Regions from separate parts of the Pseudomonas sp. Mb7 genome, predicted to be linked through region 4. Evidence: riboswitches for the same ligand, from Rfam matches in the RefSeq annotation. Region 4 holds a riboswitch; each other region holds the start of a gene.
What was found. Region 4 has a riboswitch for cobalamin ahead of ACOYXH_RS12975 (CbtB domain-containing protein). Riboswitches for the same ligand answer to the same signal wherever they lie in the genome.
Positions count from the first base shown of each region.

Region 1: linked by a shared signal. The riboswitch ahead of ACOYXH_RS09100 (ABC transporter substrate-binding protein) and the one ahead of ACOYXH_RS12975 (CbtB domain-containing protein) in region 4 are both predicted to bind cobalamin.
Region 2: linked by a shared signal. The riboswitch ahead of ACOYXH_RS09740 (TonB-dependent receptor plug domain-containing protein) and the one ahead of ACOYXH_RS12975 (CbtB domain-containing protein) in region 4 are both predicted to bind cobalamin.
Region 3: linked by a shared signal. The riboswitch ahead of cobO (cob(I)yrinic acid a,c-diamide adenosyltransferase) and the one ahead of ACOYXH_RS12975 (CbtB domain-containing protein) in region 4 are both predicted to bind cobalamin.

Region 1 is NZ_CP186501.1:1,965,058-1,972,863, reverse strand. It holds gene ACOYXH_RS09120 (LysR substrate-binding domain-containing protein) at 1-225, shown strand, start outside; gene phnX (phosphonoacetaldehyde hydrolase) at 300-1,127, shown strand; gene ACOYXH_RS09110 (hypothetical protein) at 1,197-1,466, opposite strand; gene ACOYXH_RS09105 (Ppx/GppA family phosphatase) at 1,475-2,410, shown strand; cobalamin riboswitch at 2,453-2,646, shown strand; gene ACOYXH_RS09100 (ABC transporter substrate-binding protein) at 2,791-3,804, shown strand; gene ACOYXH_RS09095 (FecCD family ABC transporter permease) at 3,813-4,817, shown strand; gene ACOYXH_RS09090 (ABC transporter ATP-binding protein) at 4,814-5,578, shown strand; gene ACOYXH_RS09085 (GNAT family N-acetyltransferase) at 5,562-6,068, opposite strand; gene metE (5-methyltetrahydropteroyltriglutamate--homocysteine S-methyltransferase) at 6,276-7,806, opposite strand, start outside.
Region 2 is NZ_CP186501.1:2,108,645-2,116,450, reverse strand. It holds gene ACOYXH_RS09750 (zinc-binding alcohol dehydrogenase family protein) at 1-201, opposite strand, end outside; gene ACOYXH_RS09745 (LysR family transcriptional regulator) at 312-1,205, shown strand; cobalamin riboswitch at 1,253-1,458, shown strand; gene ACOYXH_RS09740 (TonB-dependent receptor plug domain-containing protein) at 1,551-3,488, shown strand; gene ACOYXH_RS09735 ((2Fe-2S) ferredoxin domain-containing protein) at 3,488-3,847, shown strand; gene ACOYXH_RS09730 (ABC transporter substrate-binding protein) at 3,844-4,764, shown strand; gene ACOYXH_RS09725 (PLD nuclease N-terminal domain-containing protein) at 4,815-5,018, shown strand; gene ACOYXH_RS09720 (isochorismate lyase) at 5,190-5,510, shown strand; gene ACOYXH_RS09715 (GNAT family N-acetyltransferase) at 5,641-6,123, shown strand; gene ACOYXH_RS09710 (methyltransferase regulatory domain-containing protein) at 6,291-7,806, shown strand, end outside.
Region 3 is NZ_CP186501.1:1,075,597-1,083,402, forward strand. It holds gene hda (DnaA regulatory inactivator Hda) at 1-228, shown strand, start outside; gene ACOYXH_RS04920 (C40 family peptidase) at 455-1,072, shown strand; gene ACOYXH_RS04925 (C40 family peptidase) at 1,293-1,829, shown strand; gene ACOYXH_RS04930 (PQQ-dependent sugar dehydrogenase) at 1,963-3,276, opposite strand; gene ACOYXH_RS04935 (hypothetical protein) at 3,343-3,927, opposite strand; cobalamin riboswitch at 4,091-4,320, shown strand; gene cobO (cob(I)yrinic acid a,c-diamide adenosyltransferase) at 4,402-5,013, shown strand; gene ACOYXH_RS04945 (cobyrinate a,c-diamide synthase) at 5,010-6,335, shown strand; gene bluB (5,6-dimethylbenzimidazole synthase) at 6,332-6,982, shown strand; gene cbiB (adenosylcobinamide-phosphate synthase CbiB) at 6,979-7,806, shown strand, end outside.
Region 4 is NZ_CP186501.1:2,846,983-2,854,788, reverse strand. It holds gene metH (methionine synthase) at 1-337, opposite strand, end outside; gene ACOYXH_RS13005 (fatty acid cis/trans isomerase) at 493-2,775, shown strand; gene ACOYXH_RS13000 (acyltransferase family protein) at 2,945-3,967, shown strand; gene nfuA (Fe-S biogenesis protein NfuA) at 4,025-4,609, shown strand; gene cobM (precorrin-4 C(11)-methyltransferase) at 4,810-5,556, opposite strand; gene ACOYXH_RS12985 (cobalamin biosynthesis protein) at 5,638-6,051, opposite strand; gene ACOYXH_RS12980 (CbtA family protein) at 6,048-6,746, opposite strand; gene ACOYXH_RS12975 (CbtB domain-containing protein) at 6,758-6,955, opposite strand; cobalamin riboswitch at 7,079-7,300, opposite strand; gene ACOYXH_RS12970 (hypothetical protein) at 7,335-7,661, opposite strand; gene ACOYXH_RS12965 (AzlC family ABC transporter permease) at 7,654-7,806, opposite strand, start outside.

The DNA.
Region 1 (7,806 bases), 880 kb from region 4:
TGCGTCATGCAACTCAACAGCCGCGAAGCCATCGTCCACGCGATCGTCAAGGGCATCGGCATCGGGTTTGTCTCGGCGGTCGAGTACGCCGAAACCCCGGGCACCAAGCCGATCACCTTTGTCGATCACCCGTTTTTCATCGAATACCACCTGTGCTGCCTCGGCATCCGCCGCAACCGACCGGTGATTGCCGAACTGTTTGATGCGAATCCACCGCTGACCTGATCAGCACTGACCCTTGAACCGCCTACCTCATTGCCGAGGGACGGCCCACGCTTACCTGAAAACGGAGATTGACCATGCAGTACCAACAACCGACTCACCTGCAAGCCGCGATCCTCGACTGGGCCGGCACCGTTGTCGATTTCGGCTCGTTTGCGCCAACGCAAATCTTCGTCGAAGCCTTTGCCGAGTTCGGCGTCGCGGTATCGCTTGAAGAAGCGCGCGGGCCGATGGGCATGGGCAAGTGGGATCACATCCGCACGCTGTGCAACTTGCCACAGATTGCTGAACGCTATCGTGCAGCGTTTGATCGCTTGCCGAGTGATGACGATGTAACGGCAATCTACGAACGTTTCATGCCGTTGCAAATCGAGAAAATCGCCCTGCATTCGGCGCTGATTCCGGGCGCACTCGAAGCCATTGCGGCATTGCGCGACAAGGGTTTGAAAATCGGTTCGTGCTCGGGCTACCCGGCGGTGGTGATGGCCAAGGTCGTCGAACTGGCGCGGGAAAATGGCTACGTCGCCGACCATGTCGTCGCCACCGATGAAGTGCCCAATGGCCGGCCGTATCCGGCGCAGGCCTTGGCCAACGTGATTGCCCTGGGCATCGATGACGTGGCCGCCTGCGTCAAGGTCGACGACACCTGGCCGGGGATTCTCGAAGGGCGCGCAGCCGGCATGTGGACGGTGGCATTGACCTGTTCCGGCAACGCACTGGGCCTGACCTATGAGCAATACAAGGCGTTGCCGTCGGATCGACTGGCGGAAGAGCGTGCGCGAATCGGCAAAATGTTCGCCCCTTCGCGCCCGCACTACCTGATCGACACCATCGCCGAGCTGCCCGAAGTGATCGACGACATCAATGCGCGCCTGGCCCGGGGCGAAACTCCGCAGTCCTGCTAATTGATCGTCCGCACCCCGCGCTGATCGTTCCCACGCTCTGCGTGGGAATGCAGCCCGTGACGCTCCGCGTCACTGGACGCAGAGCGTCCCTAGAGGCATTCCCACGCAGAGCGTGGGAACGATCAACAGCCAGATCGCGGGCAAAAAAAAGCTGCCACGAATGGCAGCAAAAACTTTAAGAACACGCGATGTATTGACCGCAGCATAGACGCCGGATAATGACAGTGTCATGACAGCCGAAAATTCATTCAACCGCCCCGCCCCCGTCATCAGGATGTCATCAAGATCACGGCAGAATCCTCGCAAACCGTCTTGAGCCTCGCGACGGATGCTCTGCAAGGATTCCCATGAAAGACGACGCCTCGCTGTTTGCCGCCATCGACCTGGGTTCGAACGCCTTTCGCCTGATGATCGGCCAGTCGGTGCGCAGCCGCAAAGGCTTGCAGATTCAGGAAGTGAAAACCCTGCGCGAGCCGGTGCGCCTTGCCGAAGGCTTTGACGGTGGTGCGCTGGATGCACTGGCACTGGATCGCGGCTGGCAGGCGTTGGCGCGGTTCGGCAAGAAGCTGCGTGGTTTCGAGGCCGGCCGTGTTCGTGCGGTGGCCACCAGCGCGGTGCGTGAAGCGGACAACGCGCAACTTTTTCTGGCCAGTGCCGAGCGGCATCTGGGCTTTCCCATCGACGTCATTTGCGGCCATGAAGAGGCGCGGCTGGTCTACGCCGGCGTAACTCACGCCTTGCCCAGCGCCGACGACCTGCGCCTGGTAGTCGACATCGGCGGCGGCTCCACCGAGCTGATCCTCGGCCAGGGCTCACAACCCTTGTTAACCGAAAGCATCGCCATCGGCAGCGGCACCTTGAGCACGCGTTTCTTTCGCGGCGGCGATGTGTCCGCCGGCGCGCTACAGGAGGCTGAACGCTTCGCCATTCTGCAGTTTGAACATGTCGCCAAGCGCTATCGCGCGCAAGGCTGGCAGCAGACCATCGGTTCGTCCGGCACCGCGCGCATGCTCGCCAAAGTGCTCAAGACCAATCGCCTCAACGACTTCGGTCAGGACGGCATCACCTACGGCGGACTGCTGCGCCTGTCGCTGCTGTTGTTGAAGGTAAACAACGTGCAACAACTCAAGCTTGCCGGTCTGCAACCACACCGCCAGAGCATTCTGCCCGGCGGTCTGGTGTTAATGCTGGCGGCATTCAAAGTATTCGGTATCGCACAAATGCTGCCCTCCGAACCGGGCCTGCGTTTGGGCGTATTGCACGGTTTGATGAGCCAACACTAATCCTCGCCACGGCAGATTCGTCTCCCCTTCAGCGGCTCGATCGACTACCATGCCGCCGTCGGTTCCCGAACGGGACTAATAGGGAATCCGAGGTGCTTGCACAGCACTGATCGGAACTGCCCCCGCAACTGTAGGTGCCGAGCCTGCTCCACGACTGCCACTGGGTGAATCCCGGGAAGGCCGGAGCCAGGCGATGACGCATCAGTCAGGAGACCTGCCGGCACAGTGATTACTAACCGGCGGGGTGTCCGGGAAGGACATCGTGCCGTGCGCGTCTTCGTTGGCTGCCCGGCCTTGCGCTGTTTTCCTGACCGCGTTCGATGGTGTGTTTCCAGACCGTACTCTCCCGCTCCCCGTACGGTTCCCCTGGAGACTGCCCCATGCTGCTGCCCCGCGTTGCCACCCTCATTACCGGCCTGAGCCTTGGCGCCCTGGCGCAGGCGGCACCGACTGTCTATCCACTGACGGTCGAGAATTGCGGCAGCACCCTGACCTTCCAGCACGCACCGACGCGCACCGTGACCATCGGCCAGGCCGGCACGGAGATGCTCTACGCCATGGGCCTGGGCGACAAAGTCGTCGGCACCTCGTTGTGGTTCAACAATGTGCTGGCCAAATACAAAGCGCAGGATGACAAGATCGAGCGTCTGGCTGACAACGAACCGAGTTTCGAATCGGTGATCGGCAAGCGTCCGGAACTGGTCGCCGTGGAACTGGAATGGATGGTCGGCCCGCAAGGCGCGGTGGGTACTCGCGAGCAGTTTCATGAACTGAAGATTCCGACCTATCTGCTGCCTTCCGATTGCGAAGCCAAGGACAACCTCGTCGGCGCCGATGGCACGCGACTGGCGCCGTTTCGCATCGAGACGATTTACAAAAGCGTGAGCCAACTGGCGCAGATCTTCGATGTTCAGGAGCGTGGCCAGCAGCTCAATGATCAACTCAAAGCCAGTCTCGCCAAATCGATTGCCACCGCCCAAGGCAAACAGCTCAAAGACGCCAGCGCGCTGGTGTGGTTCTCCAGCGCACAAATGGACATCGAGCCGTTCGTGGCCGGGCACAAAGGCGTTCCCGATTTCATGCTCAGCACCCTCGGCGTGCGCAACGTGGTGGCGTCCGATGAGGAGTGGCCAACCGTCGGTTGGGAAACCATCGCCAAGGCCAATCCGACCTTCCTGGTCATCGCGCGCATGGATCGTCGACGTTTCCCCGCCGACGACTATGAAAAGAAACTCGCCTTCCTGCGCAGTGATCCGGTGACGCGCAACATGGACGCGGTGAAGCACAACCGCATCATCATTCTTGATGCCATGGCCATGCAGGCGAGCCTGCGCATGTTCGAGGGCATTGAGCAATTGGCCACGGCCATCAACGGCTATGACCTGTCGCAATGAGTGCCAGCCTGATCCGCACGCTCCTGGCCCTGGCGACCCTGTTGATTGCAGTGGTCGCCGGCGTGGCCATCGGTGAAACCTCGATTGCACCGGACGTGGTGTTGCAAGTGCTGGCGAACAAATTGTGGGGCGCCGGGCATGTCCTCGACCCGATCGATGAAGGCATCGTCTGGAACTACCGCCTGACCCGGGCATTGGTCGCGGCGGCATGCGGTGCCGGCTTAGCGACCTGCGGAGTGATTTTGCAGTCGCTGCTGCGCAATCCGTTGGCCGATCCGTATCTGCTGGGCATTTCTGCCGGCGCCTCGACCGGGGCCGTGATGGTCGCGCTGCTTGGCGTAGGTGCCGGGATCATCTCACTCTCGGTCGGTGCCTTCGCCGGCGCGGTCACGGCGTTCGTGCTGGTGATTGTGCTGGCGCGGGTCAGCGGCTCCGCCAGCGGTACCGGGCAGATCATTCTCGCGGGGATCGCCGGTTCGCAGCTGTTCAATGCGCTGACGGCGTTTCTGATCACCCGCTCGGCAAGCTCCGAGCAGGCACGCGGTATCATGTTCTGGCTGCTGGGCAATCTCGGCGGCGTGCGCTGGCCGTCGGTGTGGCTGGCGGTGCCAGTGGCCGTGTTGGGGTTGGTTGTGTGCCTGTGGCATCGGCGGGCGCTGGATGCATTTACCTTTGGTGCGGATTCGGCGGCGTCGCTCGGCATTCCGGTGCGGCGTGTGCAGATTCTGCTGATCGGTTGTGCGGCGCTGGTGACGGCAGTGATGGTGTCGATTGTCGGTTCGATCGGTTTTGTCGGTCTGGTCATTCCTCATGCCGCGCGTCTGTTGCTGGGCACCGGTCATGCGCGGTTGCTGCCGGCCAGTGCGTTGGGTGGCGCGGTGTTTCTGATAGCCGCCGATGTGCTGTCGCGCACCCTGATCAAGGGCCAGGTGATTCCGGTCGGAGTGATTACCGCGCTGGTCGGCGCGCCGGTGTTCGCCTTGATTCTGGTCGGCCGCAGGTCGGCACGATGAACAGTGTTTTGAGTTGTTCCGGCCTGAGCTTCAGGGTGCGCGGCGCCGAGTTGCTCAACGGTGTCAGCCTTGAGGTTCAGCGTGGCGAAACCCTGGGCATTGTCGGGCCGAATGGCGCCGGCAAATCCACTCTGTTGAAGTTACTGGCCGGGCTGCGTGAACCGAGCGCTGGCGAGGTGCTGCTCGATGGTCAACGCCTGGGCAAAATGGCCCGACGCAGCATTGCGCAAAAACTCGCGGTGGTTGAACAACAGGCCGACACAGATGACGGCATTCGCGTGTTCGACGCTGTCGCGCTGGGGCGCACGCCCTGGCTGTCGGCGCTGCAACCGTGGTCGGCGGCCGACGACGCCATTGTTCAGCAGGCGCTGACCGACGTCGACGCGATGCACCTGCGCACCCGTCTCTGGCGCAACCTGTCCGGCGGTGAACGGCAGCGGGTGCACATCGCCCGGGCATTGGCGCAGCGCCCGCAGATTCTAATGTTGGACGAACCGGCCAACCACCTTGACATCCAACATCAGCTGACCATTCTCAACGTGGTGCAGGCGTTGCCGGTGACCACGTTGATTGCGCTGCATGATCTTAATCAGGCGTTGAAATGTGATCGTCTGGCGGTGCTGGAACGCGGGCGGCTGGTGGCGTTGGGCAAGCCGCTGGAGGTGCTGACACCGCAGCGCTTACAGGAGACGTTCGGGGTCAGGGCGCATTACCTGACGGACCCGTTCGATGGGGCGCAGATTCTCAGATTTCACTCATGACGTTGTGCATGTGGGTTGTTTGCCAGACCGGGTCAGCGTCGACGTCGATAATCTTGAAGCCCTGCCGTTGCCAGAACGCGATGGCCCCCGGTAAAAACGGATGGGTGTGCAGGTAGATCAACTCGACGCCGTCAGCGAGTGCCAGATCCTTGAGTGATCGATACAGTGCGCCGGCCAGCCCGGATCGCCGCTGTGAAGGCACGACGAACAGGCGCACGATTTCCACCACATTGCGGTCGGGATAATCCAGGTTCGGGAATCGCCGGTCGTAAGGAAGATAGCCGATCGAGGCCACGATCTGCCCTTCGTGGCGAGCAATCAGAAAGCGCCCTGCCCCACGCAGATAAACCTCGGCAAAACGCGCCAGATCGTCGGGCATGCCCGTTGCGCTGAGCTTGGGGAAAAGCTCGGCACGGGCCTTTAGAACAAAATCCAGCACCTCGGGAATGTCTGCGTCAGACACGGTTTGGATAACGGGTTGATCACTCATGTAGCGGCAAACACCTGAACTGCGGCTGGCCACAGTAGCAACAACAGGCCCCGCGAGGCCATTCAGAATCTCATGACTTGCCCAAAACCTTGTGGGAGCGAGCCTGCTCGCAAAGGCGGCAGATCATTCAACAATGATGTTGACTGACAGGACGCTTTCGCGAGCAGGCTCGCTCCCACAGGTGTTTTATTTCATGCAACCCGAGCGTTACGCCAGCTCTTTACGCAGCTGCCGGGCGGCGGTAACCATGTGCACCAGCGCCGCCTCAGTCTCTGGCCAGCCACGGGTTTTCAAACCGCAATCCGGGTTGACCCACAGCCGCTCGGCCGGAATCCGCATGGCAGCCTTGCGCAGCAAATTAGCCATTTCCGAAGCATCCGGGATGCGTGGCGAGTGGATGTCGTAGACACCCGGGCCGATTTCGTTCGGATAAGCGAAGGCTTCGAAGGCATCCAGCAATTCCATGTCCGAGCGCGAGGTTTCGATAGTGATCACGTCGGCATCCATCGCCGCGATGGACTCGATCACATCGTTGAATTCGCTGTAGCACATGTGCGTGTGGATCTGCGTTTCGTCGCGCACGCCCGAGGCGCACAAACGGAACACTTCCGTCGCCCAGTCCAGATAAGGCTGCCACTGCGCCTGACGCAACGGCAGACCTTCACGGAACGCCGCTTCGTCGATCTGCACGATCTTGATGCCGGCGGCTTCCAGATCGACCACTTCATCGCGGATCGCCAGCGCCAGTTGCCGGGCCTGCACTTCACGGCTGACGTCTTCACGCGGGAACGACCACATCAGCATGGTCACCGGGCCGGTCAGCATGCCTTTCATGACCTTGTCGGTCAGACCTTGGGCGTAGCGGATCCACTCGACCGTCATGGCTTTCGGGCGGCTGAGGTCGCCGAAGATCACCGCCGGTTTCACGCAACGCGAACCGTAGCTCTGCACCCAGCCGAAACGGGTGAACACGTAGCCATCCAGTTGCTCGGCGAAGTACTCGACCATGTCGTTACGCTCGGCCTCACCGTGTACCAGTACATCGAGGCCCAGACGCTCCTGGATTTCCACTGCGTGGCGGATCTCGCTGTACATGGCTTCAGTGTATTCAGCTTCGGTCAGCTTGCCCTGTTTGAACGACTGGCGAGCGAGGCGGATCGACGCGGTTTGCGGGAACGAACCGATCGTCGTGGTCGGGAACAGTGGTAGATCAAGACCCGCGCGCTGTTTGGCGATGCGCTGGGCAAACAGCGACTGACGCTGGCTGTCCTTGGCCGTGATCGCCGCAACCCGCGCCTGAACCGCAGGTTTGTGAATGCGCGGCGAAGCAGCGCGAGCGGCCTGCACCGACCGGCTTTCAGTCAATGCTCGCAGCACTTTCGGCGCTTCCGGCTGATTGACGGCATGCGTCAGAACAGCCACTTCTTCACACTTCTGAACGGCAAAGGCCAGCCAGCTTTTCAGCTCGGCATCGAGTTTGTCTTCACGGCCCAGATCCACCGGGCTGTGCAGCAGCGAACAGGACGGCGCGACCCACAAACGCTCACCCAGACGCTCATGAGCATGGCGCAACGTCGCCAAGGCATTTTCCAGATCGCAGCGCCAGACATTCCGCCCGTTGACCACGCCCAGGGACAACACTTTGTAGGCCGGCAGACGATCGAGAATGGTCGGGTACTGCTCCGGTGCGCGCACCAGATCAATGTGCAGACCATCGACCGGCAGGTTCGCCGCCAGA
Region 2 (7,806 bases), 740 kb from region 4:
GGCGGCATCCCAGCCGAGGATTTTCGGTTCTTTGGTGAAAGTTCCGGCGCGTACTTTGGTATCGACCGGATTGACCGACACCGCACGAACTTCTACGAGCAAATCCCGGGGGCCGGGAGTTGGCACCGGAAGGTCGATGTCCTGCAACGATTGCGGATCTTCAATGGGCAAAGCGTGTTGGGTGAAGGTGATGGCTTTCATGGAAACTCGCTGTCTGAAGAGCTGATGTGCTCGCTTGCCGCCATCTTCGACTTCCCAAGCACAAAGAAAAACCAGCAGAATGCGCCAACACTTTCACTGCAGGAGTGAAAATGATCCGCATCGATGACCTTGGTTTGTTCACCCGCAGCGCCGCGCTGGGCAGCTTCACCGCTGCCGCCCATGAGGCGGATTTATTGCCCGGTCAGGTTGCCGCGGCGATCAAGCGTCTGGAGCGTGAGCTGGACGTGCGCCTGTTTGCGCGCACCACCCGCAGTCTGCGATTAACCGCCGAGGGCGAGCAATACTTGCCCACCGCCCACTCGGTGCTGGAGGCGCTCAAGCAAGGCAAGGAAAACCTGCGCGGTGAAAGCGCCACGTTGCGCGGCGTGTTGCAAGTGACGGCGCCGTCCGATCTGGGGCGCAACATTTTGCTGCCGTGGCTCACACTGTTTCGCCGCCAGCACCCGGAACTGACCTTGCGCTTTTCCCTGTCGGACCAGATGGCCGACTTGTTTCGTGACCCGGTAGACGTGGCGATTCGATACGGCTCGAATGAAGATGCCAACTACGTGGCGCTGCCGCTGGCACCGTGGAACCGGCGGGTGCTGGTCGCCGCACCGGAATACGTGGAGCGCCACGGATACCCGCAAACGCCGGACGATCTGCACAACCACGCTTGCCTGCTCTACCAGCAAGGCGGCCGGATCTACGACAAGTGGAGCCTGGGCAGTGAAACGATCCAGGTCTCGGGACCGATGTTCAGCGACGACGCCGACATCGTGCGCCGCTGGGCGTTGAGCGGCGAAGGCATCGCCAACAAATCCTGGCTGGACGTCAGTGCAGACGTGATCGCAGGGCGACTGGTCGTGCTACTGAAGGATTTTCCCGGCAATGCCTCACCGTTGAGTCTGGTGTGCCCGCATCGCAAGCAGATCACCCCGGCGGTGTCTCAGCTTTATGCGTGGTTGAGTGGCCAGTTTGTCGCTCTGGAACGCATCCAATAGCTCCCCCCCGTTGGTTGCCACATTGACGAGACGCTCCTCGAATGTTCAGATGCCGGCCAGTTTCAGGTGTCCCATGCCGCCGTGCATGGGGTGAAACGGGAAACCGGTACGTTCTTTTCGAACAAGTCCGGTGCTGCCCCCGCAACGGTATGCGCGTGATGTTTTCAATACACCACTGTGGCCAGACGGCCATGGGAAGGTGAAAACCTCGATACGCGCGAGCCCGGAGACCGGCCTGGAATTTCGTTTGGCAAAATCCTGCGGTGGGCGGGCATGGGCCGGTATTGGCTGTGCGCGATGCCTTCTCTTGCATGCTCTTCTGCGAAGATCCTTTTCGAGAAGACAATGATTCGACCTTTCAACACTTCTGCTCCAACCCTGTTCCTTGGCTGCCTGTTCAGCCCGCTGCTACTGGCCGACGACGCGCCGCTGGAACTCAATCAACAAATCGTTTCCGCACCGTCGGTGGAGTCCACCACCGTCGCCGACATGGCCAGATTCGGCAGCAAGGTCGAAATCGTCAGCCGCGAACAGATCGAACGCGCCGGCCCCAGCGCCGATGTCAGCCGCGTGATGCAGATGTTCATTCCAGGCTTGTATGTGGCGCCGAAAAACGGCCCTTTCGACTACGGCACCTATTCGCTGCTCGGCGGGCGCAACGACGACACGCTGATCCTGCTCGACGGCGTGCGCCTGAACAATCGCCTGTACGGCGGCCTCTATCTGGACACCCTGCCGGCCAACGCCATCGAACGCATCGAAGTGCTCAAGGGTGGGCAGAGCCTGTTGTTCGGCACCCAGGCCGTGTCCGGTGTGATCAACATCGTCACCCGCAGCCCGCAATCGCGCAAAGCCGCCGGCGAAGTGAATCTAGGCGTCGACAGCTTTGGCGGCACCACCGAAGACGCCCGCGTCGAGAATATCTTCACTAACGGCTTCGGCGACCTCGGTTTGTTGGCGTACGTCAGTCACAACGTCTCCGACGGTTACCAGCCCTATCGCAACCGCGACATGAAAAACGATTCCGGCAAGGATCGCGCTTACGAAGTCACCACGTTCGGCGGCAAGGCGATTCAGTCGTTCGACGATGATTCGCGGCTGGAGCTGTTTTACCAATACGCCGACGCCAACCTCGATTTCGCCCGCCCGGTCGACAACCACAAGACCACTAACGACCGCGTGCAGCAGATCGCCACGGCGACCTTCGAGCAGGCCGTCAATGAGCGCCTGAGCTACTTCGTCAAAGGCCATATCAACGACTGGGACACGCGTTATACCCGCGTCAACAACCGGGAGGGCGGCGGCACCAAAGTCATTAACCACAACGACTATTGGGGCTTCACCGACTGGGGTGTGCAGGCCGAAGGCAAGGCTGAATTGCCCGGCGATCATGTACTGGTGTTTGGCACCGACAATCAATGGTTCAAGGGCCAGGATGATGTGTTGATCATCGATAACGACAAGGCCGAAGCCCACGCTTTCTACACGCAACTGCGTCCGCAGATCGACGCCCTGCCCGACTGGCACCCGAGCATAGGCGTTCGCCACGAAGCCATGAGCGGCGGCGACAGTGCCACGGTCGGCATGCTCACTTCGCTGTATGACCTCAACGACAACTGGTCGGTGCGCGGTCAGTACGGCAGCGCCTACAAACTGCCGAACGCCGAGCAGCTGTTCGTCAATGAACCGGGCGACGAGATCGGCAATCGCAACCTGAAGCCGGAAAAAAGCCGCAATGCGGAGCTGGGTGTCGACTACAAAGGCTTTCTGCTCGACCGCGAACTCAGCGCCAGCGTGACCCTGTTCAAACGCAAGATCGACGACTTGATCACCCTCGACGACATTCAATGGGTCAACGGTGAAGGCCAGGTGCGTATGCGTGGTTTCGAGGCCGACGCCAAACTCGCGCTCAACGATCAGTGGAGCCTGCAAGCGGACATGACCCGCAACCTCACCGAATCGCGCAGCGGTGTGACCCTCAACGATATCCCGAGCTTCTTCGCCCGCTCGCGCGTGGGTTATGAGTCGGAAAACCGTCTGTGGGGTGCCGGCGGTGCGATCCGCTATATCCGCGACATCAAAAGCTCGAAGCAGGTCGAGTACGGCAATTATTCAGTGGTCGACGCCGACGCCTATCGCTACCTCGACAACGCCCACCAACACCGCGTAAGCCTGCTGGTGGAGAACCTGTTCGACCGTGATTACGTCACCAGCCGTTCGAGCAACGTCGATAACCTCGGCCGGCCGTTCACCTCCGAAGTGCGCTACACGTACCGCTTCTGATGAGTGACATCAAAACCGTCGACGGCGTCGACACGCACCCGGACTGGTCGCAGGTGCCCGAGCATGCGCGCCATGTATTCGTCTGCACCGGCCCGCGTTGCACCCAACGCGGCGCGTTGCAGTTATGGAAAACCTTGCGCCGGCACTTACTGGCGCACGATCGCATCGAGACGCCGGGCGGCGTCTTGCTGACCCGTACGCACTGTCAGTTCCCGTGCAATCTGGGGCCGATTGTGACGGTGTACCCGGAACGCTGCTGGTATGGCGTGCGCAGCCATGAAGATGTGCAGCGGCTGGTCGAGGGGCATCTGGTGGGCGGTGAAGTGGTTGCGGATTTGCTGATCAAGGCGCAGACATGAGATCGATTCTGTACGTACTTGGCGCCCTGCTCTGCTCAATGCCTGTACTCGCCGACAGTTACCGCAATTGCGGCGAAGAATGGAGCGCCGATCAATCTTCGCGCATCGTCGCGCTCAATCAGCATGCGGCCGATCTCGTCCTCGCACTGGGTGCCGGGCCAGCGCTGGTCGGCGTGGCGTATCTGGATGACACCGGTGCCGGTCAGCGCCAAGCCGAGTATTTCGGCGTACCGGTAATCGCGCGGCAGTACCCGGCCAGCGAAGTGCTTTACGCTGCGAAGCCGGATCTGGTGATCGGCGGTTTTGCCACGGCGTTCGGCGACGGGGTGACCTCGCGCTCGGGGCTTGCGCGCAATGGCGTGGGTACGTATCTGCTGGAATCCGCCTGCAATGGGCACTCGCTGGATTATTTCGCGCATGTGCGCAATGACTTGCTGACCTTGGGCAAGCTGCTGCACCAGCAGCAAAAAGCCCAAGCATTGATCGACTCCATGGAAAAGGACATTGCCAGCGCCCGAGCCTTGGCCGGTGCAGGTAAACCGTTGTCCGTGTTCTATCTCGACAGCGAAGTCAAAGGTCTCGACAGCGAAGGTCGGCGTGGCTTTGTCACTCCGCTGCTGGCGGCTGCCGGAGCACGCAATGTGTTCGCCGACATCAACCTCTATCGAGTCACCGTCAACAGCGAAACCCTGCTGGCCAGCGACCCGGACGTGATCCTGCTGGCCGACGCCGAATGGTCGCCCGCCCGCCGCAAACGCTACCTGTTGGCCCACGACCCGGTCCTCTCGCAACTGCGCGCGGTGCGCGAGAACCGCATCATCGAGATCCCTTTCACCCACCTGCTGCCAACCTACAACAGCGGCCGCGTCGCCTTGCAACTGGCCCGCCTGCTCAATGCACTGAAGAAAAATAAATGAACCCGTCGCACCGCACGCCACCTAACGAACAGACCATCAGGAGGTAGCCAATGCAAATCGAAACCGTGTGGATCGTACTGGCGGCAGTTCTTCTGCTAATCGAACTCTGGGCCATCAATCGGGTGCGCAAGAGCGAGGGGAAAGCGAGCAACAAAGGTGTATGGATTGTGCTGATCGTGTTTGTGCCGCTGTTCGGCTTGATTGCCTGGGCGTTGGCGGGGCCCAAGCATGTCAGTCATAACTCAGCATCGTAGTCAGGCCGCTAGAACCTCATCTATGCTGCACACCGCAATACGCGCCGGCCAGGCGACAACAGGGAGGTTGCATTGGCGAAGCGTATCTTAGTGATGGATGCCGGTATCGTCGGCACCTCTTTCGCGTGTCACCTGCCCGGCAAAGATTCCCCCGAAGAGAGAACGACGTACATGGAAGTGATCAACACATTACAACCCGCCGATTGTGCGGACATGCAAGACATCCGGAGTGAAATCGATCGTCTCGATCAGGCGGTTATCAAACTCCTGGGCAAACGTTTCCAGTACGTCATTGCCGCGTCGAAGTTCAAAACCTCATCGACGTCGGTTCGAGCACCTGAGCGTTACCAGGCCATGTTGGCCACCCGCCGCGAATGGGCCTGCGCCGAAGGTTTGAACGCAGACGCGATCGAGAAAATGTACAGCGACCTGGTCAATCACTTCATCGCAGAAGAGATGAAGCACTGGGCGGCGCAGCAACCGGAACGTTGACGCCTTTGCCGGAGTTTTTCACTGGCTCACGAACATGCGGCGCGTGCTGTCGACCACCGCCCGCGTGTGTCCGATGACTTCTTTTTCAACCACAACGCCAGATCCCTCACGAAATCAACGAGCGCTATTCATGGAAGAAGTCATTACCTACCGCACCGCCACCGCTGAAGATGCTCTGGCGATGTGCGAGCTGGGCCAATTGCTCAACTCGGTACACCACGCCGCCCGCCCCGATATCTACGCCGCCGCGACCGAAGATTTCGCCCGCGATTTGCCGCACTGGGCGGGGGTATTCGAAAAGCCTGGCCAGATCGTCTTCATCGCCAGCGCAGGTGAACGGCCCGTGGCGTTCATTACGGCCATCCTGTCCGCCAGTTCCGGGCCGTTGATGCAGCCGCAGAATGTTGTTCGCATCGGTTCGGTGTGTGTCGCCGAGACGTTTTGGGGTAAAGGCATTGGCCGCGCACTGATTCAACGGGTGAAAGACTGGGCTATCGCGCAAAATGCTCAAGACTTGCGCCTGACGGTCTGGCCGTTCAACGAGCGCGCGGTGCGCATGTATGCCGAGTTCGGCTTCGAGACCCGCGCCCTGGAGATGGGCGTTCGATTGTGAGGAGCGGCCAACTCCGATCATGAATAAACCCGGCAAAATATCAGCACGAACCCTATCGGATGGTTCGATCCTGCCGACAACATGCTGATGACCTGCGCAAGACTGAACGACGCACGTCCATCCTTTTACAAGAGCCACTTTCCATTACGATTCAAGAGGCTGCACCCATGAGCAATGCCTGGAACGAAGGTTATTTCACCGACGAAGGCTACACCTACAGCTATAGCCGGGAAATCAATCCGGTATTCCAGCGTTACTGCCTGTTGTTGCGCGGCTTTGCCGGTCTGGACAATCCCGACGGTTATCACTGTGAACTCGGCTTTGGCCAGGGTGTGTCGATCAATATCCACGCCACGGCCAACCCTGGTGGCTTCGTCGGGACGGACTTCCACCCCGGTCAGGCGGCCCATGCCATTGAGCTGGCGGAACTCAGCAACAACGGCGCAAAACTCTACGACGACAGCTTCGAGCAACTGCTGGCGCGCCATGATTTGCCGCAGTTCGACAGCATCAGCCTGCATGGCATCTGGACCTGGGTCAGCCGTGACAACCAGAAACTGATCGTCGAATTCGCCCGACGCCACCTCAAACCGGGTGGTCATCTCTACGTCAGCTACAACGCATTCCCGGGCTGGTCGCCTGCTGCGCCGTTGCGCCAATTGTTCAGCCTGCACGACCGCTTCGCCAATCACTCGACGCGGGCGGATCAGCGCATCGACGCCGCGTTGCAGTTTTCCGAAGCGCTGCTGGCGGCCAACCCCAAGTACGCCATTGCCGCGCCGAGTCTGGGTGCCCGGCTGCAGACCATCAAAGGTCAGGACCGCCAATACGTCGCCCACGAATATTTCAATCGCGACTGGAACTGCATGTATTTCGCCGACATGGTGGATGCACTGGCCCCGGCCAAGCTCGATTACGTCACGACCGCGGTGCCGATGGATTCGGTCGACGCACTCAACCTGAGCGCCGAAGGCCTGGCCTTTCTCGACGGTATCGAACACCCGGTGATGCGCGAGCAGGCGCGTGACTATTTCGTCAACCAGGCTTTCCGTCGCGACCTGTACGTGCGCGGTGCCAACCGACTCAGCGCGACCGAGCGCCGTTCGCGCATGCTCAATACGCGATTCGTGCTGATGCAGCCGACAGAAAACGTAGCCTCCAGCGTCACCGGCCCCGCTGGCGCAGCGACGCTGCAAGCGGAAATTTACCGCCCGCTCCTCAATGCCCTCGCGGATCAGATGTATGAAGCCAAAACGATGCAGCAGTTGCTCCATGCGGTGTCACCAATGGCCTACGACGATCTGGAACAGGCCATCGCCATCCTGGTCAGCATGGGCGCGGTAGCCCCGTGCCAGAGCGAAGCTGCCGAGGCTCTGGTGTATGAACGCTGCGCCGCGTTCAACCTGCAACTGTGCAAACGCGCGCTGTTCAATGCCGACATTCAAGTGCTGAGCAGCCCGGTCACCGGGGGTGGCGTCACCGTCAGTCGTTTCCAGCAACTGTTCCTGATTGCGATCCGTCAGGGCAAGCAGCACCCGGCGGAGTGGGCGCAACTGGCGTGGAGCGTCATCGCCGAACAAAACGAAGTGTTGGTCAAGGACGGCAAAGCGCTGACCACCGCTGAAGCCAACATCGCCGCGCTGACCGAGCAGGCCCAGGCCTTTGCCGAGCAATCGCTGATCG
Region 3 (7,806 bases), 1.8 Mb from region 4:
ATTTTCCAGATGCGTCCGCTCTCCGATGAAGACAAATTGCGCGCCTTGCAATTGCGCGCGTCGCGTCGCGGTCTGCACCTGACTGACGAAGTCGGGCATTTTATTTTGACTCGCGGCACTCGCAGCATGAGTGCGCTGTTTGACTTGCTTGAACAGCTCGATCAGGCCTCCTTGCAGGCGCAGCGCAAGCTGACCATTCCCTTCCTGAAAGAAACCCTTGGCTGGTAGCCATCCCTTTGGTTCTGTGGCTTGTAGCGTGTTTCGGCATATTTCAGGCGCCAGAAAATCCGCTTTCCTGCGAGGTGCGCAGGCCGCGTATCGGTTCAAATGGGCTTAAGCGCTTAGATGTAAACGAGAAACCGAGAAGTCACAAAAAGATCGATTGAATTTGCAAATGAGGCTGATAGCGGGCATAGTCTCGGCTTCTTTACAACTATCAGCCACGGTCGTGCCCATGCTAAAGCGCTTCGCACCCCTCGTGCCTCTCGCACTCGTCACCCTGTTGTACGGTTGCGCTGCTCATTCTCCAGTTCAAGAGCAGCCTCAACAGGTTAAAAATTCTGCCACGGCTCAGTCTTCCGTTATTTACCAGGAAGAGCTGGACACCGAAAAAGAACTCAACGAATTCAATGGCAAGAAGCCTTATCAGCTTCCTGTTCTGGCCGACAGCATCCTCGAACGCGGCATGTCCCTGATCGGTACCCGTTACCGTTTCGGCGGTACCTCTGAAGCCGGTTTCGATTGCAGCGGTTTCATCGGCTATCTGTTCCGCGAAGAAGCTGGGATGAACCTGCCGCGCTCGACCCGCGAAATGATCAACGTTGATGCGCCGCTGGTCTCGCGCAGCAACCTTGAGCCGGGCGATCTGCTGTTCTTCGCCACCAATGGTCGTCGCGGTCGTGTCAGTCACGCCGGGATCTACTTGGGTGACAACCAGTTCATCCACTCCAGCAGTCGTCGCAGCGGCGGTGTTCGCATCGACAGCCTGGGTGATAGCTACTGGAGCAAGACTTTCATCGAAGCGAAACGCGCTCTGGCCAACGCTCCAACCGTCGTCACTGCTCGCAAGTAATTCCCCCGATGTCGCTGCGCTCGCGGCGACAATCAGGCTCCCTGCAATGGAGTAGACGTAGACTTTACAAGGTGAAGTTAAAGTCTTACTTGAAGTTTGCCGCGTAGCCGCTAGAATCCTGTATCTATATTGATGGCAAACCGCCTGCGTGCTCACGCAGGCGGTTTTCTTTTCTGTCCATCGGCAGAAAAAGCCGCAGCCAGATCAGGATGTTCTGCTTATGACGATGACGGCCCGCCTCACATTGATCTTCTTCGCAGCGCTGCTCAGCGCCTGCGCCAGTCGTACACCGCCGCCTGCGCCGGTGGTTCGCGCACCGGTCGTGTTCGGCCCATCCCAAGCTTTTTCACCGGCTGCTGAAGATGTGCTGTTTCGCGCGCTCGGTCTGGTCGGCACGCCTTATCGCTGGGGCGGCAACACGCCGGATTCGGGGTTTGATTGCAGCGGGCTGATCGGTTTTGTCTACCGTGATGCGGCGGGCATCTCTTTGCCGCGTTCGACGCGTGAGCTGATCGTTATGCAGGCGCCGAATGTCGGCAAGGAAGGCTTGCAGACTGGCGACCTGATCTTCTTCGCCACCAATGGCGGCTCGCAGGTCAGTCATGCAGGGATTTACGTCGGGGAAGGGCGCTTCGTGCATGCGCCGGCCACCGGCGGCACGGTGAAGCTGGACAGCCTGTCGAAGGCGTACTGGCAGAAAGCTTATCTGAGTGCCAAGCGGGTGTTGCAGCCGGAGCATCTGGCGCATAACCCGTAGTAAAAATCGCAGCAATCCTAATGTGGGAGCGAGCCTGCTCGCGAAAGCGGTGTATCAGTCAACTCAATGGAGACTGACACTCCGCATTCGCGAGCAGGCTCGCTCCCACAGTTGTTTCAGGTCACATTCAGCATCACTTCGTGGCCGACACTCGCCACACCTTGTTACCGACATCATCCGCCACCAGCAAACCACCTTGCTGATCGATCACCACGCCTACCGGCCGACCCAAAGCATTCTCGTCCTTGTCGAGGAAACCGGTCAGCACATCCACCGGTTTGCCGCTCGGCTTGCCGCCGGTAAACGGCACGAAAATCACTTTGTAGCCACTGTGCGGTTTGCGGTTCCATGAGCCGTGCTGGCCGATAAACGCGCCTTCCTTGAACTGCGCCGGCAGCGTGTTGCCCTCGGCAAAGCTCAGGCCCAGCGAGGCGGTGTGCGGCCCGACTGCATAATCCGGGGCAATGGCTTTAGCCACCAGGTCCGGATTCTGCGGCGTAACGCGGACATCGACATGCTGGCCGTAGTAACTGAACGGCCAGCCGTAGAAACCACCGTCCTTCACGGAAGTGATGTAGTCCGGCACCAGGTCACTGCCGATTTCATCGCGCTCATTCACTGCCGTCCACAGCGCGCCACTGGTCGGTTCCCAGGCCAGGCCGTTGGGGTTGCGGATGCCCGAGGCGAAGATCCGGTGATTGCCGGTTGCACGATCGACTTCCCAGATCGCCGCGCGGCCCTCTTCCTTATCCAGGCCATTTTCGCCGACGTTGCTGTTCGAGCCGACCGTGACATAGAGCTTGCTGCCGTCCTTGCTGGCAATGACGTTTTTGGTCCAGTGGTGATTCAGTGTCCCGCCCGGTAGATCGACAACCTTGATTGGCTGCGACTTGATCTCGGTCGCGCCGGGTTCGTAGTTGAAGCGCAGCAGGCGATCGGTATCGGCGACGTACAGATCGTTGCCGACCAGGGTCATGCCGAACGGCGAGTTGAGGTTCTGCAGAAACACCGTGCGGGTCTCGGCAACGCCATCATGATCGGCGTCACGCAGCAAGGTGATGCGGTTCGGACTCGGCACGCCAGCGCCGGCCTTGCCCATGACCTTCTTCATCACCCAGCCACGAATGCCACTGCTGTCATCGGGCTTTGGCGGGGCATTGGTTTCCGCCACCAGCACATCGCCGTTGGGCAACACATAGAGCCAGCGCGGATGATCGAGGCCTTCGGCGAATGACGCGACCTGAGTGCCAGCCGCCGCAGTCGGTTTGCCGCCCTCGGGCCAGCCGATCGCCGGGGCGATGTTCACCGTCGGGATCAGGGTCTTGTTCGGTTCGGGTAGTTTCGGTGATGGGCCGGTGCCGTCGGAGACTTGCAGGCTGGAGGATTCACCACAGGCGGCGAGCCCTCCGGCGAAGGCGATGACAAAAACGAGCTGGGGCTTGCGCATTGCTGATCTTCCCTATGAATGCATTCCTAATCATAGAGGAGGGCGCAAGCCCGATGGTTCAACTGCTCAGCCGCGGGCTTCCTTGAACAGCACGGCGATGCCCGGGTGATAGTTGCCCGCTTCGCTGCGCAATTTGCGGTAGGCGTAGGGGAAATACCAGGCGACCGCGCAGGTGTGTTCCTTTTGCAGGTCGTCGACCATGTCTTGCAGTTCTTCGGGGCTGGCGCTGTGCTGGGCTTTCTGCGGCGCGACAAACAGGCAGCCGAGCTTGAGGTCGCTGGCATAGCTGATGCGTTTGGCGTCGTTGGTGATGTCCAGCAGGGCTTGAGTCAGATTCAGGTTGGTAACCTTTGGCCAGCGCTGAGTGGCCTGGATAAAGGCGCGGTCTTCGGCACCGGCGAGAAACAGATCGGCGCGGGCATTGCGCTCGCCTTCTTCGTTCTGCTTGCGCGTGGCAGTGTCGTTCAAAGTGACCAGCTCAGCCATCCAGGCTGCGGCCGAGAGCACTCCGAGATTGGCTTTCTCGTCATGCCAGTAAGGGGTGTCGCTGTCGCCGCGCACGGCGTTGTAGCGGTCGATACAGTCAAACCAGCGTTCAAGCACCGGGCGCAGGAATTCCAGGCGCGGGTTGCTGATGATCATGCCTTGCATCGTCATCATCCTTTATTGTTGTAGTGGGCTTTTCGAGAAAAGCATGGCTCTTTGATATCATTTGTATCAGTGTGGCACAAGATTGGCGGCAGATAAGTGATCGGCGGCAGTTATTCGCCCGATGGCCGCCTCTTTAATTGACGCTCCACCCCCAACCCTCTAACCTTCGCGGCTTGTTTCAGGTGCTCTGTGACCTGCGTCGACAGAGTGAAACAGGGAAGCCGGTGAGGGTTGTCTTCGCACGAAGAACCACCACGATCCCGGCGCTGCCCCCGCAACGGTAAATGAGTGAAAACTGCGCCTTGAGCCACTGCCTCGAAAGAAGCGGGAAGGCGCGCAGTCAGGCATGCGCCGCTCATGAGCCCGGAGACCGGCCTGATCCATCCAGCGGCATCACGGTGGGCGATGCCAGGCTTTTTGCCGTCTATTCTTGTGCCTGCCCGCCGTTATCCAGCCTCAACGGAGAGCTCCCCCATGACTGATTCCCCCGAGCGCGACGAACGCCATCTGGCGCGTATGCAGCGCAAAAAAGCCGTGATCGACGAACGCATTGCCAACTCGCCCGACGAGTGCGGCCTGGTGCTGGTGCTCACCGGCAATGGCAAAGGCAAAAGCAGCTCGGCGTTCGGCATGCTCGCCCGCGCCATGGGCCACGGCATGCAGTGCGGTGTGGTGCAGTTCATCAAGGGCCGCAACAGCACCGGCGAAGAGTTGTTCTTCCGGCGCTTCCCCGAGCAAGTGCGCTTTCACGTGATGGGCGAGGGCTTCACTTGGGAAACCCAGGATCGTCAGCGCGACATCGCCGCCGCCGAAGCCGCGTGGGCCGTGTCCCGTGAATTGCTGCGTGATCCGTCGATCGGCCTGGTGGTGCTCGACGAATTGAACATCGCCCTCAAGCACGGCTACCTCGATCTTGATCAGGTGCTCAGCGATTTGCAGGCGCGTCCGCCGATGCAGCATGTGATCGTCACCGGTCGCGCGGCCAAGCCGGAAATGATCGAGATGGGCGACACGGTCACCGAAATGGGCATGCTCAAACACGCTTTCCAGGCCGGCATCAAAGCGCAGAAAGGCGTCGAACTTTGAATCAACCACGTCACTGCCCGGCGGTGCTCATCGCCGCGCCGGCCTCCGGTCAGGGCAAGACCACCGTCACCGCCGCGCTCGCCCGTTTGCATCGCAATCAGGGGCGCAAAGTGCGCGTGTTCAAATGCGGCCCGGACTTCCTTGATCCGATGATTCTCGAGCGCGCCAGCGGTGCGCCGGTGTATCAACTGGACATGTGGATGGTCGGCGAGCAGGAAAGTCGTCGTCTGTTGTGGGAAGCCGCCAATGAGGCGGATCTGATTCTGATCGAAGGCGTGATGGGCCTGTTCGACGGCACGCCTTCCAGCGCCGATCTGTCGCGGCACTTCGGCGTGCCGGTGCTCGGTGTGATCGACGGCACGGCCATGGCACAGACTTTTGGTGCGTTGGCGCTCGGTTTGGCCAGGTATCAGCCGGACTTGCCGTTTGCTGGCGTGCTGGCCAACCGTGTCGGCACCTTGCGCCATGCGCAATTGCTCGAAGGCAGCCTCACCGAAGGTCTGCGCTGGTACGGCGCGTTGTCCCGCGAGACCGGTATCGAACTGCCGAGTCGTCATCTCGGCCTGGTCCAGGCCAGCGAACTGAATGATCTGGATGTGCGCCTCGACGCCGCCGCCGACGCGTTGGCCAGCAGTTGCGAGGTAGCGCTGCCACCGGCCGTGGAGTTTGCTGCACCGGACGTGATCGCTGTCGAGCCGTTGCTGAAGAATGTGCGAATTGCCGTCGCCCGTGATGAATCGTTTGCTTTTACCTACGGCGCGAGTCTCGATCTATTGCGGGCGATGGGCGCCGAGTTGAGTTTCTTCTCGCCGATCCGCGACACGCAATTGCCTGAAGCGGACAGCCTATATTTGCCCGGTGGGTATCCGGAACTGCACCACGTTGCGTTGTCGCAGAACACCGCGATGTGTGAGGCGATTCGCGCGCATCATGCGGCGGGTAAGCCGTTGCTCGCCGAGTGTGGCGGGATGCTGTATCTGCTCGATTCGTTGACTGACGTTGAAGGTACCCGCGCTGAATTGGTCGGGCTGCTTAAGGGCGATGCGGTGATGCAGAAGCGTCTGGCGGCGTTGGCGTTGCAAGCGGTGGATCTGCCGGAAGGTTCGTTGCGCGGGCACACTTATCATCATTCGTTGACGACGACTGAGTTGACGCCGATTGCGCGTGGCTTGAGCCCGAATGGGGGGCGTGGCGCCGAGGCGGTTTATCGTGAGGGGCGGATGACGGCTTCTTATGTGCACTTTTATTTTCCGTCGAATCCTGTGGCTGTCGCTGCACTGTTTGCGCCTGATTCCGAAGGCGCCTTCGCGAGCAGGCCATGACCGACAACACATTCTCCGAAGCCGAGCGCGAAGCGGTTTATAGAGCCATCGCCGAACGCCGCGACATGCGCCACTTCACCGGCGGCAGCGTCGAGCCGGAGCTGTTGCGCCGACTACTGGAAGCCGCCCACCAGGCCCCAAGCGTCGGCCTGATGCAGCCCTGGCGCTTCATCCGCATCAGCGACCGCAGCCTGCGCGGGCAGATCCAGAATCTAGTGGAAGAAGAACGCATCCGCACAGCCGAAGCCCTCGGCGAGCGCAGTGACGAGTTCATGAAGCTCAAGGTCGAAGGCATCAATGATTGCGCCGAAGTGCTGGTCGCCGCGTTGATGGATGATCGCGAAAAGCACATTTTCGGTCGCCGTACATTGCCGGAAATGGACATGGCCTCGCTGTCCTGCGCGATCCAGAATCTATGGCTGGCCTCGCGCGCCGAAGGCCTCGGCATGGGCTGGGTCTCATTATTCGAGCCGCAGGCGCTCGCCGATTTGCTGAAGTTGCCCGAAGGTGCCAAGCCGCTGGCGGTTTTATGTCTGGGGCCGGTCAAGGAATTCTATCCGGCGCCGATGCTGGTACTCGAAGGGTGGGCGCAGGCGCGTCCGCTCAATGAGCTGCTGTACGAAAATTATTGGGGAGTGAGTCAATGAGTGTGGCGTTGTTGAGTGTCGCCGCGGTGGCGCTGGATGCGCTGCTCGGTGAACCGAAACGCTGGCATCCGCTGGTGGCGTTCGGCAATTTTGCCGGGCGCATCGAGCAACGTTTCAACGCCGGTGGCCGGGGTTGGCGCAGCCATGGGGTCACTGCGTGGGTGATCGCGGTGCTGCCGCTGACCTTGCTCGCCACGGCGTTTTCCTGGGCGCCATACGTGGGCTGGGTCGTCGAGATTCTCGCGCTGTATTGCGCCCTCGGCATGCGCAGCCTCGGCGAGCATGTCGCGCCGGTCGCCGCCGCGTTGCGCGCGGATGATCTGGACGAGGCGCGCAAGCGTGTCGGCTATCTGGTCAGCCGTCAGACCGATGAACTCGACAGCACCGCCGTCGCCCGTGCCGCCACTGAGTCGGTGTTGGAAAACGGCAGCGATGCGGTGTTTGCCGCGCTGTTCTGGTTTGTCGTGGCGGGTGCGCCGGGCGTGGTCCTCTACCGCTTGAGCAACACGCTCGATGCGATGTGGGGCTATCGCAACGAACGCTTTGAGCGTTTCGGTTGGGCAGCGGCAAAAATCGACGACGTGTTGAACTACATTCCTGCGCGTCTGGTGGCGTTGACCTACGCGCTGCTGGGTAAAACCCGACTCGCGTTGAAGTGCTGGCGCACACAGGCGCCGAAGTGGGACAGCCCCAACGCCGGTCCGGTGATGGCTGCCGGGGCCGGTGCCTTGGGCGTGGAGCTGGGCGGCCCGGCGATCTATCACGGCGAACTTCACGACCGTCCGCAACTCGGCGAAGGCGCTCCAGCGGATGCCGATTCCATC
Region 4 (7,806 bases):
GACGTGCGCCTTCTACGTTTAGCTCGTACGCCAGTTCTTCCATGCCGTAGTCGGCCATGGAAATGCGCGTGGCGTTGAAGGTGTTGGTTTCGAGGATGTCGGCGCCGGCATCCAGATAGGCTTTCTCGATGCCGCCGATCACGTCCGGACGGGTGATCACCAGCAGGTCGTTGTTGCCCTTGACGTCACTCGGCCAGTCCGCGAAGCGTTTGCCGCGATAGTCCTGTTCTTCGAGCTTGTAGCTCTGGATCATCGTGCCCATGCCGCCGTCGAGTATCAGGATGCGCTCTTTGAGAGCTTGCTTGAGAGCTTGAAGGCGGACGCTGCGATCGGACATTTGGACTACTCGGAAAGACCATTACGAAGGAGCGGGATCATAGCAAACCTGTGCGCTTTTAGAGCATGTGGGGCTTTTTCATGAATATCGCTCATGTTGGTACGAGCGTCATACTGTAGAATCGCGGCGTTTTTTTCAGGATCGGGATCAAGGGCATGTCGTACCGCGTCATCAGCATTTTATTGCTGCTTTTAAGCTGGGGCGCCGTTGCGCAGGAACCCACGATCTCATATAGCCGTGATATCCAACCGATCTTCACCGAGAAGTGCGTGGCCTGCCACGCCTGCTACGACTCGGCCTGCCAGTTGAATCTGGGCAGCGGTGAGGGCGCGGCCCGTGGTGCGAGCAAAATGCCGGTCTACGATGGCGAGCGCACACAAGCGGCACCCACCACTCGACTGTTTTACGATGCCTTCGGTAAACGTGCCTGGCAGCAAAAAGACTTCTATTCGGTGCTCGATGCCCAAGGCAGCCAGGCTGCGCTGATGGCGCGCATGCTCGAACTTGGGCACAAGACGCCACTGACGCCGAATGCCAAGCTCCCGGAAGACATCGTCCTGGGTCTGAACCGCGAAAACCTGTGCGCGATGCCCGCCGAGTTCGAAGGCTACGCCGGCGCGCATCCGAAAGAAGGCATGCCGCTGGCGGTGACCGGGCTGACCGATCAGCAATATCAGACGCTGCAGCGCTGGCTGGCCTCGGGTGCGCCGATTGACGAACAAAGCCTGGCGCCAAGCACCAAAGAGGCGCTGCAGATCGTCCAGTGGGAAAACCTGCTCAACACTCCCGGCGCGCGGCAAAGCCTGGTCGGTCGCTGGTTGTACGAGCATTGGTACCTTGCGCATATCTATTTCAAGGACGGCGAGCCGGGCCATTATTTCCAGTGGGTACGTTCGCGCACGCCGACTGGGCAGCCAATCGACCTGATCGCCACCCGTCGCCCCAACGATGATCCGGGCACTCAGGTGTATTACCGCTTGTGGCCGGTGCAAGGGGTGATCGTGCACAAGACCCACATCACCTATCCGTTGAGCGCGGCGAAAATGGCGCGGGTCAAAAGTCTGTTCTATAGCGGTAACTGGCAGGTTAATGCCTTGCCGGGCTACGGCCCGCAGAGCCGCGCCAACCCGTTCGCCACATTTGAAGCGATCCCGGCGCAGGCGCGTTATCAGTTCATGCTCGATAACGCCGAATACTTCGTCCGCACGTTTATTCGCGGCCCGGTGTGCCGTGGTCAGATCGCCACCGACGTGATCCGTGACAACTTCTGGGCGCTGTTCCAAGCGCCGGAACATGACCTCTATATCACTGACCCGAACTATCGCGGCCAGGCCACGCCGTTGCTGGCCATGCCCGGGCAGAACGATGACGTCGGCAGCGTACTGAGCCTGTGGCGCAACTACCGTGACAAACGAAACGAATACGAAGCCTTGCGCCGTGACAGCTACGCTGATTTGCCGGCGCCCAGTTGGTCGACCCTGTGGGCCGGCAACGACAACGCGCTGTTGAGCATTTTCCGCCACTTCGACAGCGCCTCGGTGACCAAAGGCCTGATCGGCGAGGTGCCGCAGACGATGTGGCTGTTCGACTATCCGCTGCTGGAGCGCACCTATTACCAGTTGGCAGTCAATTTCGATGTGTTCGGCAACGTCTCCCATCAGGCGCAAACCCGTCTGTATTTCGATTTGATCCGCAATGGCGCCGAGCAAAACTTCCTGCGCCTGATGCCGGCCGACTCCCGAGAGGATTACCTCAACGATTGGTATCAGAACAGCGGCCAGTTCAAGATGTGGCTCGATTACGAAGCGATCGACGACGACAAGCCGACGGCACTGAAACTTGATGAGAAAGACCCTAAATACGACTTCGCCATGCAATTACTGGCGCGTTACGGTGATCTCAATGCGCACCCGGATCCAATCAACCGCTGCGATGGGGCTTACTGCTCGCGGCCGAATATTGACCCGGCCCTGCAAAATGCCGAGCAGGCGCTGAGCCGCCTGACCTCGCGTCCGGCGGCCGGCTTGAAGGTCATCGACCAACTGCCGGAAGCCACCATGCTGCGCATTGAAACCGCCAACGGCAAACGCGAGGTCTACAGCCTGTTGCGCAACCGTGCGCACAGCAACGTGGCGTTCCTGCTCGGAGAGTCGCTGCGCTATCAGCCCGGGCTGGACACGATCACCATTTTTCCGGGCGTGCTCAGCAGTTATCCGAACTTCATGTTCAACATTCCGGCCGATCAAGTGCCCGAGTTTGTTGATGCAATGGAAAATGCCAAGGACGCCAACCGTTTCGAGAAAATCGTCGAACGCTGGGGAATTCGGCGCAGTCACCCGCAATTCTGGTTCTATTTCCACGATCTGAGCCAATACCTGCACGAAACCGATCCGGTGGAAGAGGGCGTGCTGGACATGAACCGCTACGAGAATCTTTGATCGTTTGAAACAGGCCGACTGTCACAGCTTCAGGTAACACACAAATCCCCTGTAGGAGCGAGCCTGCTCGCGAAGGCGGAGTGTCAGGCACCGAATACATTGAATGTGCCGTCGCTTTCGCTCCCACAGGGTGAAATGGTGTTTTTGGAATTGTGATCGGGAGCAGGTGATGTTGATTTCAGTGCAAGCCCTGCGTGCGCTTGCCGCGTGGACAGTGGTGTGCCACCACTTCATGCAGATTTTTTTTGACTTCAAGGCACGCGGGCCGGTCGGCCAGTTCTTTATCGACAAAGGCGCGGTGGGCGTCGACATTTTCTTTGTCATCAGCGGGTTGGTGATTTTCCTCTCGACCGAAAACAAACCGCTGCCGCCCGCGCGTTTCCTGCTGTACCGGCTGTTTCGCATCGTCCCGGCGTACTGGCTGTACACGCTGCTGATGGCGCTGCTGGTGGTGTTCGCCCAACCTTTGCTGCCGGATCAGACAGTGGACTGGGGCCATCTGCTTCTGTCGTTGCTGTTCATTCCTACCGAGAATCCTGGCGGCTACGGTATCTATCCGACGTTGAATGTCGGCTGGACACTGAATTACGAAATGCTTTTCTACGTGCTGTTTGCCTGGGCGCTGCTGTTTCGTTTGCAGGTGCGCCTGCTGGTGGTCGCGGCGCTGTTGTTTGCAGTGTGTCAGGCCTGGACCGGGTTTGGCTGGGTCAGCGCGTTCTATCGCTCGGACATCGTTTATGAGTTTCTGCTGGGGATCGGCATTGGCATGCTCTATCGGCGGGGCTGGATCGGTGCGGGACTGTGGCTGCCGCTGGTGGCTATCGTCGCGGCGTTGCTGACGATCTATCACTTGGCACCGGCGCCGAGGATGCTCAACTGGGGCGTGCCGAGCTCATTGCTGGTCATGGCGTGTATCTCACTTGAGCGTTATGTCGAGCGCAGTCGCGTGCTCAAACTGCTCGGTGATTGCTCATATTCGGTATATCTCATGCACGTGCTGGTGCTGTCGGCGGGGGGATTTATCGCGCAACGCTACGCGATCAACCCGTATTTGATGTTTGCCCTGTGCGCGCTGGCGATTGGCGTTGGCTCGTGGTTGAGCTACGAATGGGTGGAAAAGCGCAGCTACCATTGGCTCAAGGCGCGGGTTGACATGGAGCCGGACGAGAATCTTTCCCGACAAAAATACTAGGACTTTGTCCGGCGCAATGATTGGCGTAAACTGCGCCCAAGCCTGCGAGGAGTTTCCATGACCGCTATTACCATTACCGACGCCGCCCACGATTACCTGGCTGATCTGCTCTCCAAGCAGAACACCCCGGGCATCGGCATCCGCGTCTTCATCACCCAGCCTGGCACCCAGTACGCTGAAACCTGCATTGCCTACTGCAAGCCGGGCGAAGAAAAACCTGAAGACACCGCGCTGGGGCTGAAAAGCTTCACTGCTTATATCGATCACTTCAGCGAAGCGTTTCTCGATGACGCCGTTGTCGACTACGCCACCGACCGCATGGGCGGCCAGCTGACCATCAAGGCGCCGAACGCCAAAGTACCGATGGTCAACGCCGACAGCCCGGTCAACGAGCGCATCAACTACTACTTGCAAACCGAAATCAACCCGGGGCTGGCCAGCCACGGCGGTCAGGTCAGCCTGATCGATGTGGTTGAAGACGGCATCGCCGTTTTGCAGTTCGGTGGCGGTTGCCAGGGCTGCGGCCAGGCGGACGTAACCTTGAAGGAAGGCATCGAGCGCACCTTGCTCGAGCGTATTCCTGAGCTGAAGGGCGTTCGCGACGTGACCGACCACACGCAGAAAGAAAACGCCTACTACTAAGGTGTTCGCTGCGGAGATGAAAAACGGCGCCCCGTGAGCGCCGTTTTTTTATGGGTGACATTCAGGAACGCATTCGCGAGCAGGCTCGCTCCCACATTTGAAATGCGATCAAATGTGGGAGCGAGCCTGCTCGCGAAAGGGCCTTTGATCGTTCCCATGCTCTGCGTGGGAATGCAGCCCGGGACGCTCCGCGTTCCAATTCATGGTCTGTAGAGGTGAGCATGCCCAGCGCGATACAACGATGACTCGCTGAACACCTCACTGCCCAGCACCCGGCCCACCAGAATCAACGCCGTACGCCGAAACCCTTTGGCCTCAACCTTTTCGGCAATATCCGCTAGCGTCCCCAGCACCCAATCCTGATCAGGCCACGTCGCCCGGTGAATCACCGCAATCGGGCAATCCGCGCCGTAATGCGGCAGCAGTTCCACCAGAATCTTCGGCAAATGGTTAACGCCCAGATGAATCGCCATGGTCGCGCCATGCTGCGCCAGACTGCCAAGCTCTTCGCCTGCCGGCATCGCGGTTTTGTCGGCATAGCGAGTCAGAATCACGCTTTGCGACACGTCCGGCAGCGTCAATTCCGCGCCAAGCAGCGCCGCACAGGCTGCGGTGGCCGTCACGCCGGGAATGATCTCGAACGGAATATCCAGCTCACGAAGATAACGGATCTGCTCGCCAATCGCGCCATACAGACTCGGATCGCCGGAATGCACCCGCGCCACATCCTGACCCTTGGCATGCGCGGTCTTGATCAATTCGATGATCTGTTCCAGATGTAATTCGGCGCTGTTCACCACCGTTTCGGCTTGATGGCCGTCGAGTACCGCCGCCGGCACTAGCGAACCTGCGTAGATAATCACCGGGCAACTGCGAATCAGCCGCTGGCCTTTGACAGTGATCAATTCCGGGTCGCCGGGGCCGGCGCCGATGAAGTAGACGGTCATCGTTGAATCCTGAGTAAAAGAGGGCACGACTGCGTTGCAGATGAACAACGCTCATGATCAATGGCGGGGATTATCGGGATTTTACGCCGCGCCGGCCAATGCCAGCGTTGCCTGAGCATATTTTTGCCGGGAGATCAGCAGTTTTGCCGGCGCTTGAATCAGCTGTTCAGCGAGCGCAAGCGCGGCACTTTCGGCGACGCCGTAGCAACCGGTGCGTTCGTAAGCAATCTGTGAATGGTGACTGAGCCGCTGTTGGTAGCTGGCCAGTTCGTCACTGCTGAAGTACAGCAGGGGCAGAGCCAGTTGTGCAGCAAGTTCTTGCAGGCCGGGCTCGTCGCGCTTCAAGTCGATACTGGCCAACGCTTTCACCGCCTCAAGCTCAATGCGATGCGCCTGTAACGCTTGATCGAGTAACGCGCGCAGCGTACTGGCCGGGCAGCCGCGCTGGCAGCCCAGGCCGACCACGAAGGTCGGCGCTGCGCGGTCATCGGTCATGCGTGGTATTGACCAGCGCTGTTGCGGCGGAACAACCAGGCGCTGATCAGGCCCAGGGCCAGCCAGAACGCCACGTTGGTCAACTGCGAAGCGATTTTGAACTGAGCTTCGAGTGCTTCGGGGGCGAGCATCGAATGCACTTCCGGTTGCGGTGCGCCGATCACGTGGGGCACAGCGAGGATGGCCACACCGAGGACCTTCATCAGCCAGTGACGGCTGAACGCGATCAGCGACAGACCTACAGCCGTCGAAGCGGCCGTGCCGATCCACCACGTCTGCCGCGAAGCCAGATCGGCCGCAGCGGTGCCCGGCAGTTCTGGTGGCAGGCCCAAGGTCGGAGCAAGCACGAACGTCGCGTAACCGGCCAGGCCCCAGAGCAGGCCCTGCGAAGTTTTGGTCGGCGCGCGCAGGGTGTAGAGGCCGGCGAGCATCAGGGCGAAACCGACGGCTACGACCAGATTACCGCCAGTGGTCGAGACTACGCGCTGCCAGCCGTCTTCCGGCTCCCAGGCCTCGGCATCATGGGTGTGCGCAGCCACGCCAGCGGCGTGTTCGTGAACCGCCACCGGCTCGGACTTCTCGAAGGTTTCCGCCTGCAGAATCAGCGGCGAAACCCAGAAGCTTTGCAGCAGAGTGAGGAGCAGGGCGGCCAGCAGACCAGAGAATCCTGCAGTTTGCGCGATACGCTTGATCATGTCGGCAGGTCTCAATGGCACGGGAACGCGGCGCTGTGGCGGGTATCGTGGGCGGCGTTGTGCACCGCTTCGATGTGCGAGAAGCCGGCAAAGTAAACCAGACTGGCGCCGAGGATCGATGCAAAGATCGCGGCGGTCAGGCGTTGGCTCAGGGTGGTGGTGCTGGCGATTTTGTCCGTGTTGCTGCCGGTGCTGCTGATGATCGACATGGCGCTTCCCTCTGGAGTGTCAGCGGGTGAATAGAGCGCATGAAAACCCCTGCGGGTCGGGCTCGCAGAGGTTCGAACAGCGCCCGCCCACCGCGGGTTTGTTATGTGCAGCGCCGCACAAATGCGGGCTGTGTGTTGCGGGCCGGTCTCCGGGCTCACGAGGGGTTGGCGTCAGGCCGACCTGCAAGCGTCACCTTCCCATACCGTATCGGCACAGTGGTTTTGACGCTTCGCTCGCTTACCGTTGCGGGGGCAGCACCGGACTGACATGGGCTTGAGTAAAGCACATGATTCACCGGTTTCCCGTTTCACCCTGTGAAGGGCACCCGTAACAAGTTGTGTAGGAGAGCATGGGCGGGGGATTTGAGTCAATCGGCGCCTAGCGCATGATCAGCAGGACGTACACCCCCAGCGCCATCAGGAACGCATAATAGGATTTGATTCGCGTCAGGCTCAGCAGCCACGCCAACGCCACCGGCAGGATCCATGGCATGGCCGCCAGGTGCTGGCTGGCCAAAGGATAGAGTGAGACCGCCAGCAGGCTGACGAGCATCGCCACCGATGTGTATTTTCCCAGACGATCGATGAAAGCGCGGGCAGTTGCCGAAAGCCGTTCGACATCGACGGCCAGCGGCAGCAAGCGGCAGACGATCGAAACCAGCGCGCAAATCAGTACGTACAGCCAGAAAGTACCAGGTTCAATCATAGACATAGCTCGTCAGAACGGTGATGGCTAGCACCAGCAGCAAGCTGACCTCGCCCAGCCACAGCAAGCTCGCGGCGGTGGCCAGGCCGGCAATCCATTGCGCATGGAAGCTGTGACGGTCGCGGGCCATCTTGCCAAGCGAAGC